DNA from 4 places in the Clostridium sp. MF28 genome. Region 1 is predicted to be linked to each of the others. Evidence: riboswitches for the same ligand, from Rfam matches in the RefSeq annotation. Region 1 holds a riboswitch; each other region holds the start of a gene.
The links. A riboswitch is a leader RNA that binds a small molecule or an ion and turns the genes downstream of it on or off. The one in region 1 is predicted to bind S-adenosylmethionine.

Region 1 (3,129 bases):
CATATTTTGTTTCATTACCTATTGATAGTGTTGGAAGTCCTGCATTAGGCTGAACCATTACTGGAATATGTGATAAGCTGCATATCTTTTCAACAATTGGTTTTAGCTGCTTTGGCCCCAAAGAGCAATTAACGCCAAGTGCATCTACTCCTAATCCTTCTAATACAAGTACCATGGCTTCTGGAGTACATCCGGTGAATGTTCTCAAATTTTCTTCAAATGTAATTGTACAAAATATTGGCAAACTTGAATTTTCCTTTGCTGCAAGCACTGCGGCCTTAAGTTCGTATAAATCTGTCATTGTTTCAATTAAAATTATATCAACACCAGATTTAACCCCTTGAATTATTTGTCGTTTAAAAATTTCATACGCTCTGTCAAAACTTAGAGTTCCCATAGGCTCTAAAAGTTCCCCTATAGGACCTACATCCAGTGCTATATATGTTTCACTATTTCCTTTAGCTTTTTTTGCGATATTAACTGCCGCATCTATTGCTTCTTCAACTACTAAGCCACAAAGTTTTAGTTTAAGCTCATTAGCGCCAAAAGTATTAGTAGTTATTACATTAGCACCGCTAGATATATATTTTCTATGAATTTCTTCTATTATATATGGCTCTTTTAGATTTAAAATTTCAGGATTTTCTCCTAATTTCAGCCCTTTCTTTTGAAGCATTGTTCCCATAGCTCCGTCAAATATTAATATGTTATTTTTTATATATTCCCTAAGCCCCACAGATTTCTCCCTCTCTTCTAAAACTGCAATTTTTGTAGTTAGTACATTTTTTGCAGCTCTTTATTTTCTTTTTACTTCCACTATTTATTATCCCTATTATTGCTGTAACAGATTTCCTAGGAAATAGTAAATTGTTTTCTGATACAGTAAGTCCAATTTTTTTCTGAGCATCTAATGCCCTTAAAAAGCTACTTTGAACATCTAACGGCAAATCTCCATAACCTGGACTATACCTAAAAGTTATATCCTTATTATTCAATATAGCTTTTTCCTTAACAATCCTTTCTACATAATCACATACTTCCTCTACTGCCGTTGTAGCACAAGCATCTAATATAAGTGCTTTTGTTAAATTTATTTTTTCATATAATCTCGTTTTTCTTTCCACATCATTTCCCAAAGTTACTGCCATTAATACGCACTGTTTTGAATCTTTAAGATGCTCTTTTATATCTTTTCCATATAAAATTAGTTTTGTATTAACAACCTCTATAGCCTCATCAATCTGTATTATATCTTTATATTCATACATAAATCTTGGGGTAATTATCTTCTTGATTTCTTCTCTACATTCCTCAATAAGATTTACAATATTTTCATCTATATCCTGTCCTTTATATCCAAGATACCTAAGTACTTCATTCTTGTTTATCTGTAGTTTCAAATCTCCCATATATTAATCACCACCTTATTAATCTCAAAGCACTGCCATGTCCTATAAATTTTCATTGTTACTCTTTACAATTATTTATATAATCTTTCTTTTTGATAATTTATTTTAACAAAAAAAGCCTAAAGGTATTCCTTTAGGCTTAAATGCTTTTCAATACCTTATCTACCAGCTTTTACGCTGCAGGATTTAGCACCAAGTAATTCTATAAAATTTACCGGTTGCTGGGTTTCTTCGGGCCAGTCCCTCCACCACTCTTGATAAGTTCCTATATTTTTTAATTATATATTATAATATCTTGTTTGTAAATGTTTCATCTTTAACTTTAAATACTTCACTTAAAATATAAAATGTCTAAATATACTAACTTTATCTTTTAATTAACAGCAATATTATAGAAATCGCACTAAAAGATAAACTTATTAACATTATGTAATTTACGACTTGTACAGTAGTAAGACCTCTTTTCTCTAATCTAAAATGTATCTGGCTTCTATCTGCTTGATACACTGGTTTCCCTTCCGAGAATCTTTTAACAATGACAAATAAATTATCAAATATAGGTACTGCTAAAGCAAGTATTGGTATAAATAGACTTAAAACAGTTGCCTGTTTAAATGCCCCCTCCAATGCTGTTATACTTAAAATAAATCCTAAAAAATTAGCTCCAGAATCTCCCATAAAAACTTTTGCCGGGAATCTATTATAATACAAAAATCCCAAAATTGTTCCAACTAACATTATAGATACTAATGCAGAATCACTTTGTTCTAATATAATTGCTGCTAAGAAAAATGTTATTGCAGATATGAGGGATAACCCTCCTGCCAATCCATCCATACCATCAGACCAGTTAATTACAGTTGTAACTCCAAATATCCAAGTTATTGTAAGGATAAATTGTATTGTAGTGTTCAACTCTACATAACTGCCTGTAAAAGGATTTGTAAATCCTTGAAAAAAAACACCTGCCTTAAACACTAAGATTGCAGATAATAGCTGAATAACTAATCTTGGAAATATAGCAAATTCTTTTCCTTTAGTCTTATACCAGTCATCTATTAAACCAATTATTATTATCATTGTTGCTGCAACAAAAACAGTTAATTGTTGTAGCAGCTTCATATCATCCCTTGGGAATATAAAATATGAAACAAAAAAACCAAAATACAATGCTAAACCTCCACATAGTGGTGTTGGCACTTTATGTTGTTTTCTTTTGCTGGGCTTATCCGTGAAATGTAATTTGTTAGCTAGTTTCATAAGAAATGGCATGGTAATTAATGCAGTTATAAGTGAAATTACCATTGCTAATACATAATCCATCTTTCCTACTCCTTAGTTAAATCTACAGTAGTAAATTATATCCAAGTATTCCATCTTGGTTTACTTCCTATTTGATTATACTATTAAAGATATCTTATATCAATTACAAAATTATTACGGTATAATTAAAAACTAAGAACATAATTTTTTTCCTTTTAAAATACTACTTCTTTTTCACCTTTAGTTGTATTCCAATATTCAAAACTAACGCAATAGCTAATAAAACTAATGCAACTAACACGATATTATGTAAACCACCGTACATAATCTGCTTCAATTGTAGAGCTTCCTTTTTAAAACATTGATATATATTCTATTAACACCTCGATAGAAAGCCCTGGTCCACGCATACACTTCATAAAATGAACCCAATTACAATCTTCATCAGTATAATCTC
Region 2 (3,129 bases), 710 kb from region 1:
TTGAAAGAACAAAGTTTTTTCAAAAAGGAATAATTACAGTAATAGATTAATGTAAATGTGGTATAAGCGTAAACTAAGAGTCTTTTTTCAAAGGAAACTTGACTCACATTCGTTCGCTGAGTGCTAATTTACACGAAATCGAAGATTTCTGTAAATTATGCATCTCGTGATGATGGCATAGAGGTAACACTCCTTCCCATTCCGAACAGGAAAGTTAAGGTCTATAGCGCCGATGGTACTGCATGGGAGACTGTGTGGCAGAGTAGGACGTTGCGAGGTAAGCAAAAAAGATAGTTGTAATAACTATCTTTTTTTATTTATTATCATACAATATTTTAAATAATTAAATTATTGTATAGAACATTTTAATTGTTCTATATGTCCTGTAACTTTAACTTTCCTATAAATCTTTGATATAATCCCATTTTCATCTATTACGAATGTACTTCTTTCAATACCTATGGATTTCTTCCCAAACATATTTTTTTCCTTTAATACGCCGTAGAGATTACATACCTCCTCTTTTTCATCTGAAAGAAGAATGAAGGGCAATTCATATTTTGCAATAAATTTATCATGAGACGCTAGAGAATCTCTGCTTATACCTAAAATAACAGCATTTTTCATTTCAAAATCATCCAAACCATTTTTAAAATCTTGTGCTTCTTGTGAGCAGCCAGGAGTATTATCTTTAGGGTAAAAGTACAAGATGACTTTTTTATTTAAATAATCACTTAATTTATGTTCTTTTTTATCAGATCCTACTAATGTGAAATCAGGAGCTTTCATTCCTTCTTCTAAAGTTAAACTTTCCATCTTTATTACCTCCATGTCGTTTATAATAATTATTATCTATCAAGATTAAATATTTGTAAAGTAGAAAAGAAACATTGCGACTGGGTTTATTTAGAATATATGACTGTGAATTCTAGATAAAATAACTAATTAATAAAAAATACATACAAAATTTAAAATACTGTTGACATATATAGCAATAAAATGTATACTTTATATCATAGTAAACAACTAAGAATAATATAATATAATAATTTTTATCAAGAAAGGCGGAGGGACTGGCCCTATGATGCCTAGCAACCTGAATTAAAAATCTATTTTAATTTAAGGTGCTAATTCCTGCAGATACTTTATCTGAAAGATAAGAATGTACATATTTTTTTGCTACTTTCTTATCTAGAAAGTAGCTCTTTTATTATCTAAATGTCTAATTATTTGTATATTTCTCTAGGGTCGTGATAAAAATCAAATTCAAAGCTAAATATAATATCTAGAAAATTAGGGTAACGTACAAATCATAGTAAATATATTAGAAATAAAAATTATATAAAATGGGGGCAACAAATTATGAGTAATCAAGAAAGAAAATTAAAATTTGAAACACTTCAACTTCATGTAGGGCAAGAACAACCTGATTCAGCAACAGATTCTAGAGCAGTACCAATTTACCAAACAACTTCATATGTATTTAAAAATTCTGCACATGCAGCAGCAAGATTTGGATTAGCTGATGCTGGAAATATATATGGTCGTTTAACAAATTCAACACAAGATGTTTTTGAAAAACGTGTTGCAGCTTTGGAAGGCGGAGTAGCAGCTCTTGCGGTAGCATCTGGAGCAGCAGCAATAACATATGCATTGCAAAATATAACTAAAGCTGGTGATCACATAGTTGCAGAAAAAACTATATATGGAGGATCTTATAATTTGTTAGCACATACGTTTCCTACAAACGGTGTTACAACAACATTTGTAGATCCATCTGACCTATCAAATTTTGAAAATGCAATTCAAGATAATACTAAAGCAATTTTAATTGAATCACTTGGAAATCCGAACTCAAATATTTTAGATGTTAAAGCATTAGCAGAAATTGCACATAAGCATAAAATACCACTAATAGTGGACAATACATTTGGAACACCATACTTATTTAGACCGATTGAACATGGGGCAGATATAGTTGTTCATTCGGCAACTAAATTTATTGGTGGACATGGTACATCACTAGGTGGAGTTATTGTGGACTCAGGAAAGTTTGACTGGATAGGTTCAGGAAAGTTCCCACAATTATCAGAAGCAGATCCAAGCTATCATGGAATTAAGTTCGCAGAAGCAGTTGGGGCTGCCGCATATGTGACAAGAATTCGTGCTATTTTATTAAGAGATACGGGTGCATGCATAAGTCCATTTAATGCATTTATATTATTACAAGGTTTAGAAACTCTTTCACTTAGAGTTGAACGTCATGTTGAGAATGCTTTAAAAGTTGTAGAATTTTTAAAGAATCATCCAAAGGTTGAAAGTGTTAATCATCCATCGCTACCAGAGAGCGCTGATAATGCTTTATATAAAAAATATTTTCCTAAGGGAGCAGGTTCTATATTCACATTCGAAATTAAAGGTGGAGCAAAGGAAGCACAGGAATTTATTGATAAACTACAAATATTCTCACTACTTGCAAATGTAGCTGATGTTAAATCATTAGTAATTCACCCAGCGAGTACAACACATTCTCAAATGAATGAAACTGAACTAGCAGAGTCAGGAATTAAACCAAATACAATCCGTCTTTCAATAGGAACAGAACATATTGATGATATAATTTATGACTTATCTCAAGCATTTGAAAGTTAGGAGTCATTTAGTTAATAAAGAAAATAATTATTCAGCTTAGTTCTAAGAAAAAGTTTTGATAGATTAAAAGTTTTTGGTTAGTTACTTAAGAGGCAGAAGGCAAACAGTCAATATGAGAGTTTGCCTTCTATTTTTCTTTGGAGTGATAAATTCATGATAGTAATTAATATGGTGTAAAACACAATATTATGAGAACAATATAGAATTATTAGTTATAATTTAAATGTTTTATTCTATAGTCGCTAGGATACACACCTACATTAGATTTAAATACTCTGCTAAAATAGAAGGCATCTTTATAACCAATCAATTCACCAACCTTTTTTATTTCCAAGTCAGGCTGATTAATTAAAAGCTGTTTGGCTTCATTAATGCGAATTCTAGTGATATATTTTATCGGAGTTACTCCGGTATATTTCTTAAAAATCTTACTTATATATTCACTTGTAAATCCAAATTTCTCAGAAATTTCGGTTA
Region 3 (3,129 bases), 1.4 Mb from region 1:
TCATTATTAACTATGCTAGGAATTATAATAGGAATATCATCTGTTATAGGGATTGTTTCTATTGGAAGTGCAATTACATCTACAGTATCATCTCAAATGGATAAAATGGGTGCAAATAATATAGACATTGGTATAGCGATAAAAAAAGAAGACGGAACTGCTAGTGGGAATGGGACTAGTAAACAGCCAGAAGATAGTGATCTTATAACAATGGAACAGATAAATTCATTTAATGAAGTATTTAAAGATAAAATTAATAGTATAAGTGTACAGGAACAATTAGGACAAGGAAAAGTAAAAGATGGATATTCTTATGCAAATGTAAGCACCACAGGAGTAAATGAAGGATACAAACAGGTTAAAAACTTGAAACTAATTAGTGGAAGATTTATCACTGATAGGGATGTTAAAGCAAATTCTAAAGTCGCTATAGTTTCTGATAAGCTTGTTAATAATATCTTTAAAGGAAAAACTGATCCGTTAGGTAAAGAAATTAAAGTCTATGCAAATGATGATATTCAGACATATGTTATAGCTGGTGTATATCAATATGAAAATTCATCATTATTTGGAATGGGTGAAGGTTCTACATCAGAAAAGGACAGAAGAACTTCTTTATATATCCCTATAACAACTGAAAAAGCACTACAAAAAAATAAAAACTTTGAGTATTTTACTGTAGTCCCTAAAATGGGGATAGACAAAGGGAAATTAGTTAGCGATATGCAAAAGTATGGGAATAAGATGTACAAGAATAATAAGAATTGGACATTAATGGTTCAGAATAATGAAGCTGATGCTGCAGAAATAACATCAGTGCTTGGTATGATATCTATGGGGATATCTGTAATTGCAGCTATAGCATTACTTGTAGGAGGAATAGGAGTAATGAATATAATGCTCGTATCTGTTACAGAGAGAACAAGAGAGATAGGAACAAGAAAGGCTCTCGGTGCTAAAAGTAGTCACATAAAGATGCAATTTATAATTGAATCAGTTATAATATGCACCATTGGTGGAACAATTGGTATAATACTTGGAATTGGGATGGGAATAATTGCATGTATAGTATTAAAATCACCAATATCGATATCTATTCCAACAATTTTAATAAGCTTTACTTTTTCAATGGCGATTGGTGTGTTCTTTGGATATTATCCAGCTAAAAAAGCGGCTAGCCTTGATCCGATTGAAGCCTTAAGATATGAGTAAGCAGTATGAAAAAGTAGTAGATAAAAAATAAAACACATATATCCTAAAGAAGTTTAATTCATCGAAGTTCACCTTAAACTAGTGAATAGTAAAAATTATATATTCTATAAAGAATGAATTGTATTATTTAAAATGTATATGCAAAATATGATTAGTGTTATGAAGGTTAAATTTGTGAAGATAGATATTTTATTAAGAATTAAAATATCTATCTGTTTTTTTATTTAGAAGAAGTCTTAAGGTAGGAATGAAACTTTCATAATTTAATTACATAGAAAGTCGATATTTTTACTAATAATTGTTGACAAGTTTCTGTAACTATGTATAATTAGTATTAACAAAAAAATATCTGGATAAGTTAATCTTATTAAGAGCGGTGGAGGGACTGGCCCTTTGAAGCCCGGCAACCTGAAAGATTTTATATAAAAATTTTTTCGTTGGTGCTAAATCCTGCAAGAGAATATCTTGAAAAATGAGAGGAATTAAGTTTTTGTAGAACTTATAATATGACTATAAAGTCACTTCTTGTTTTGGAAGTGGCTTTTTTTATTAATATTATTTCTGATATTAGCAATAAGTAATGCATTAAGCAAAGCAAATTAAAGGAGGCAAAATAATGACTTTAAAAAAATCTTTTGAAACAATCGCAGTCAGTGGAGTATCAGGTGGAGATAAAGAAACTGGTGCTATAAGCTTTCCGATATATCAGGCTGCTACGTTTAAACATCATGGTCTTAATAATAGCACCGGATATGATTATGCAAGGGCTCAAAATCCAACCAGGGAAGAAGCTGAAAAAACATTAGCTGTTTTAGAAGGTGGAAAATCAGCGATAGGGTTTTCTTCAGGAGTTGCAGCAATTACAGCCTGTATACATTTATTTAGGGCTGGAGATCATATAATCTTATCTGATGATTTATATGGTGGGACATATAGATTGTTTGATGATATTTTTAGGGATTTTGGATTAGAAGCTACCTTCGTTGATACTACAGTTACTAAAAATATATTAAATTCTATAAAGGAAAATACAAAGGCAATACTTATAGAAACTCCATCTAACCCTATGATGAAGGTAACAGATATAAAAGCAGTTGCAGAAATAACAAAAACAAATAATTTACTGTTAATTGTGGATAATACTTTTTTAACTCCGTACTATCAAAGACCACTAGAACTAGGAGCAGATTTAGTTGTTCACAGTGGAACAAAGTTTTTAGGTGGGCATCATGATTTACTTGCAGGGTTCATAGTAGCAAATGATGAAGAAATATTAGAAAAATTAAGAAGAATTCACATGTCAACAGGAGCAACTTTATCTCCCTTTGATTCATGGTTAATTTTAAGGGGTATAAAGACTTTACATATAAGGTTGGAAAGGTCACAAGAGAATACACTTAAGATAGCTAAGTTTTTAGAAGGTAATCCTAAAGTAGAAAAGGTGTATTACGTAGGTCTAGAAGGTTTTGAAGGCTATGAATTAAATAAGAAACAATCGACAGGTTTTGGGGCAACATTATCGTTTAGAGTAAAAGAAAAAGAATTAGTTGCCAAGATTTTAGAAAGAGTTAAAGTAATAAGATTTGCAGAGAGCCTAGGGGGAGTAGAGACATTAATAACATATCCATTTACTCAAACACATTCAGAGATACCGGAAGAAATTAAGCAAAGACTTGGAGTAGATGAATATCTGCTTAGATTATCAGTGGGAATAGAGAATATAGAAGATTTGCTAAAGGATTTAGAAAATGCTATAGGAAAATAAAGTTTATAATTAAAATAGAATGGGGCGTTAAATATGAATTTTGGAACTAAATTAATACATGCAAGTGGAGATATAGATCCGGCAACAGGATCAGTAAGCACTCCAATATATCAGACATCAACATTTCACCAATTTGATATAGAAAACTTCGG
Region 4 (3,129 bases), 1.1 Mb from region 1:
TTTTGGAAATTAATAGTAAATAAGGAGGTGCATATGAAAAAAGTTTTAATGTATTTGGTTTTAGTTCCTACAATAATAATAAACATGTATTTTCTGTTATATTGGCAACCGCAAGATGAAAATTCTGCAAAAGAAGTTGTTGTACAAGAAACTGTTTCGTATTCGAAGCCATTATATAAAATAAATAAAGAAAAAGCGTTAAGTCAATTATCTACAGATAATAAAAAGGAACTTGAAAAAATAATAAAAAAATTATCTGCATTTGATATAGGTAAAATAAAAGAATATTATGAAGATACGAATGATAATGAAAGCCTAATAGAAATATTTAAAATCTTAAAAAGGAGATTAACAACAGAAGATTATAAGAAAATTCAAGAAATATCATCTTCTTTTTTAGATATACAAGAGATTAACAAAAGAATAAAAAATAATTAGGATTAACATATTAAATGAGAGCATATTGTAGAAATAGAGAGTAATATGAATTTAAATTATTTATATGGGTGTATATTGGAGTTGAAATAAAATCGCTTTACCGATATACTAATCATTGTTGACCGGCAAATGAGGCAACAAGGTATAAAAAATAAATATGGAGGAATTCCCGAGTGGCCAAAGGGGGCAGACTGTAAATCTGTTACGTTTCGTTTCGATGGTTCGAATCCATCTTCCTCCACCAATTTATAATGGGCGCATAGCTCAGCTGGGAGAGCACCTGCCTTACAAGCAGGGGGTCACAGGTTCGAGCCCTGTTGTGCCCACCATTATAAAATTACTAATCTAATATATATGCTGGCATGGCTCAACGGTAGAGCAGCTGACTTGTAATCAGCAGGTTGTAGGTTCGATTCCTATTGCCAGCTCCAATAAAATAATATGGAGGAATTCCCGAGTGGCCAAAGGGGGCAGACTGTAAATCTGTTACGTTTCGTTTCGATGGTTCGAATCCATCTTCCTCCACCAATTTATAATGGGCGCATAGCTCAGCTGGGAGAGCACCTGCCTTACAAGCAGGGGGTCACAGGTTCGAGCCCTGTTGTGCCCACCATTATAAAATTACTAAATCTAATAATTATATGCTGGCATGGCTCAACGGTAGAGCAGCTGACTTGTAATCAGCAGGTTGTAGGTTCGATTCCTATTGCCAGCTCCAATAAAATAATATGGAGGAATTCCCGAGTGGCCAAAGGGGGCAGACTGTAAATCTGTTACGTTTCGTTTCGATGGTTCGAATCCATCTTCCTCCACCAAAAAGAATAAACTTAAGTTTATTCTTTTTTATTTTTTATCTTATATAAAAATTGATTGATAATATTGACTAATTATACAGCATATGATAAAATACTTTTGAAAATTGAATTATGTTACTCTTATCAAGAGAGGTGGAGGGAAAGGGCCCTGTGAAACCCGGCAACCTGTATTATATAAGGTGCCAATTCCTGTAGAGTTTTCTACAAGATAAGAAAATGATTGCTAAATTGCGCTCTTCTTATCGAAGAGCTTTTTTATTTTTTTAAGTTTGCGCATGCTTAAATTATACAAAGAAACAATTAATAAAATAGTTTGACTATTATTTATTGTATTTAAATAAGGTGAAGTTTTTATAAACGATTATTATTCTATAAAGCTATGTATAGTTTTTAATAAAATAATTTTATTCGTGAAGATAGTTATAATATTTAAATCTAAGGAGAGAAAAGATATGAGAAGATTATTTACTTCAGAATCAGTTACAGAAGGACATCCTGATAAAATGTGTGACCAAATTTCAGATGCTATACTAGATGCTATTCTATCTAAAGATCCAATGGCTAGAGTTGCTTGTGAAACTTGCACAACAACAGGTATGGTTATGGTAATGGGAGAGATAACAACAAATTGTTATGTTGACATTCCTAAGGTAGTTAGAGAAACAGTAAGAGAAATTGGATATGATAGAGCAAAATTTGGATTTGACTGTGATACATGTTCAGTTCTTACATCGATAGATGAACAATCTGCAGATATAGCTATGGGAGTAGATGAAGCATTTGAGTCAAAGAAAGGTGAAAAAGATGAAGTTGAAGCAGTTGGTGCTGGAGACCAAGGAATGATGTTCGGTTTTGCAACTAATGAAACTGAAGATTTTATGCCGCTTCCAGTATATATGGCTCATAAATTATCAAGAAGACTTACAGAGGTAAGAAAGAATGGTACATTAAGTTACTTAAGACCAGATGGTAAAACTCAAGTAACAGTTGAATATGAAGATAATGTGCCAAAGAGAATTGATACTATAGTTATATCAACACAACATGATGAGAAGGTTACTTTAGAGCAAATTCAGGAAGACCTTAAGAAGTTTGTTATAGAGGCTGTTGTACCAGCAGAATTATTGGACAGTGAGACAAGATATTTCATAAATCCAACTGGAAGATTCGTTGTTGGAGGACCTCAAGGGGATTCAGGATTAACAGGTAGAAAGATAATAGTTGATACTTATGGTGGATATGGCAGACATGGCGGCGGAGCTTTCTCAGGTAAAGATCCAACTAAAGTTGATAGATCAGCTGCATATGCTGCAAGATGGGTTGCTAAGAATTTAGTTGCAGCTGGTGCTGCAGATAAGCTAGAAATTCAATTAGCATATGCAATTGGTGTTGCAAAGCCAGTTTCAATTGAAGTTGAAACATTTGGGACAGGAAAAGTAGATGAAGATAAGATTGTTGAAGTAGTAGAGAAGGTATTTGATTTAAGACCAGGAGCTATAATCAGAGATCTTGACTTAAGAAGACCTATCTATAAGCAAACTGCTGCATATGGACATTTTGGAAGAAATGATCTTAACTTACCATGGGAACAACTAAATAAAGTAGATGAAATAAGAAAAAATCTATAGCATAATTCTTAAGTGAATTTTTATTATCAATATATATAATAGAAGTTTTTGTAGAATGGTAAAAAGTCGTCTTAAATCTAGACGGCTTTTTATTATGGAGAAATTTATAATTATATATTTGAATAGTATATATAGAAATTTAATAGATTGAGTGCTCAACTAAGATTAAAATTTATAACTTTAATTGCAAAACAGATAAGCATTTAAAAGCACTTAAAATCTGAGCACTTTAGAATTTATTAAATATT

Region 2: it holds a riboswitch for S-adenosylmethionine, as region 1 does, so the genes downstream of both, AXY43_RS18835 (O-acetylhomoserine aminocarboxypropyltransferase/cysteine synthase family protein) here and AXY43_RS21995 (vitamin B12 dependent-methionine synthase activation domain-containing protein) in region 1, are expected to answer to the same signal.
Region 3: it holds a riboswitch for S-adenosylmethionine, as region 1 does, so the genes downstream of both, AXY43_RS15750 (trans-sulfuration enzyme family protein) here and AXY43_RS21995 (vitamin B12 dependent-methionine synthase activation domain-containing protein) in region 1, are expected to answer to the same signal.
Region 4: it holds a riboswitch for S-adenosylmethionine, as region 1 does, so the genes downstream of both, metK (methionine adenosyltransferase) here and AXY43_RS21995 (vitamin B12 dependent-methionine synthase activation domain-containing protein) in region 1, are expected to answer to the same signal.

What each region holds. Positions count from the first base shown of each region.
Region 1 is NZ_CP014331.1:5,003,408-5,006,536, reverse strand. It holds gene AXY43_RS22000 (homocysteine S-methyltransferase family protein) at 1-736, opposite strand, end outside; gene AXY43_RS21995 (vitamin B12 dependent-methionine synthase activation domain-containing protein) at 726-1,409, opposite strand; SAM riboswitch class I at 1,565-1,673, opposite strand; gene AXY43_RS21990 (MraY family glycosyltransferase) at 1,776-2,732, opposite strand; partial or broken gene AXY43_RS21985 (MerR family transcriptional regulator) at 3,029-3,129, opposite strand, start outside.
Region 2 is NZ_CP014331.1:4,294,926-4,298,054, forward strand. It holds rRNA gene rrf (5S ribosomal RNA) at 163-279, shown strand; gene AXY43_RS18830 (peroxiredoxin) at 349-816, opposite strand; SAM riboswitch class I at 1,050-1,163, shown strand; gene AXY43_RS18835 (O-acetylhomoserine aminocarboxypropyltransferase/cysteine synthase family protein) at 1,363-2,652, shown strand; gene AXY43_RS18840 (response regulator transcription factor) at 2,861-3,129, opposite strand, start outside.
Region 3 is NZ_CP014331.1:3,613,034-3,616,162, forward strand. It holds gene AXY43_RS15745 (ABC transporter permease) at 1-1,212, shown strand, start outside; SAM riboswitch class I at 1,574-1,691, shown strand; gene AXY43_RS15750 (trans-sulfuration enzyme family protein) at 1,829-2,977, shown strand; gene AXY43_RS15755 (trans-sulfuration enzyme family protein) at 3,011-3,129, shown strand, end outside.
Region 4 is NZ_CP014331.1:3,921,826-3,924,954, forward strand. It holds gene AXY43_RS17255 (hypothetical protein) at 34-438, shown strand; tRNA gene AXY43_RS17260 (tRNA-Tyr) at 598-682, shown strand; tRNA gene AXY43_RS17265 (tRNA-Val) at 692-767, shown strand; tRNA gene AXY43_RS17270 (tRNA-Thr) at 795-869, shown strand; tRNA gene AXY43_RS17275 (tRNA-Tyr) at 882-966, shown strand; tRNA gene AXY43_RS17280 (tRNA-Val) at 976-1,051, shown strand; tRNA gene AXY43_RS17285 (tRNA-Thr) at 1,082-1,156, shown strand; tRNA gene AXY43_RS17290 (tRNA-Tyr) at 1,169-1,253, shown strand; SAM riboswitch class I at 1,371-1,468, shown strand; gene metK (methionine adenosyltransferase) at 1,706-2,881, shown strand.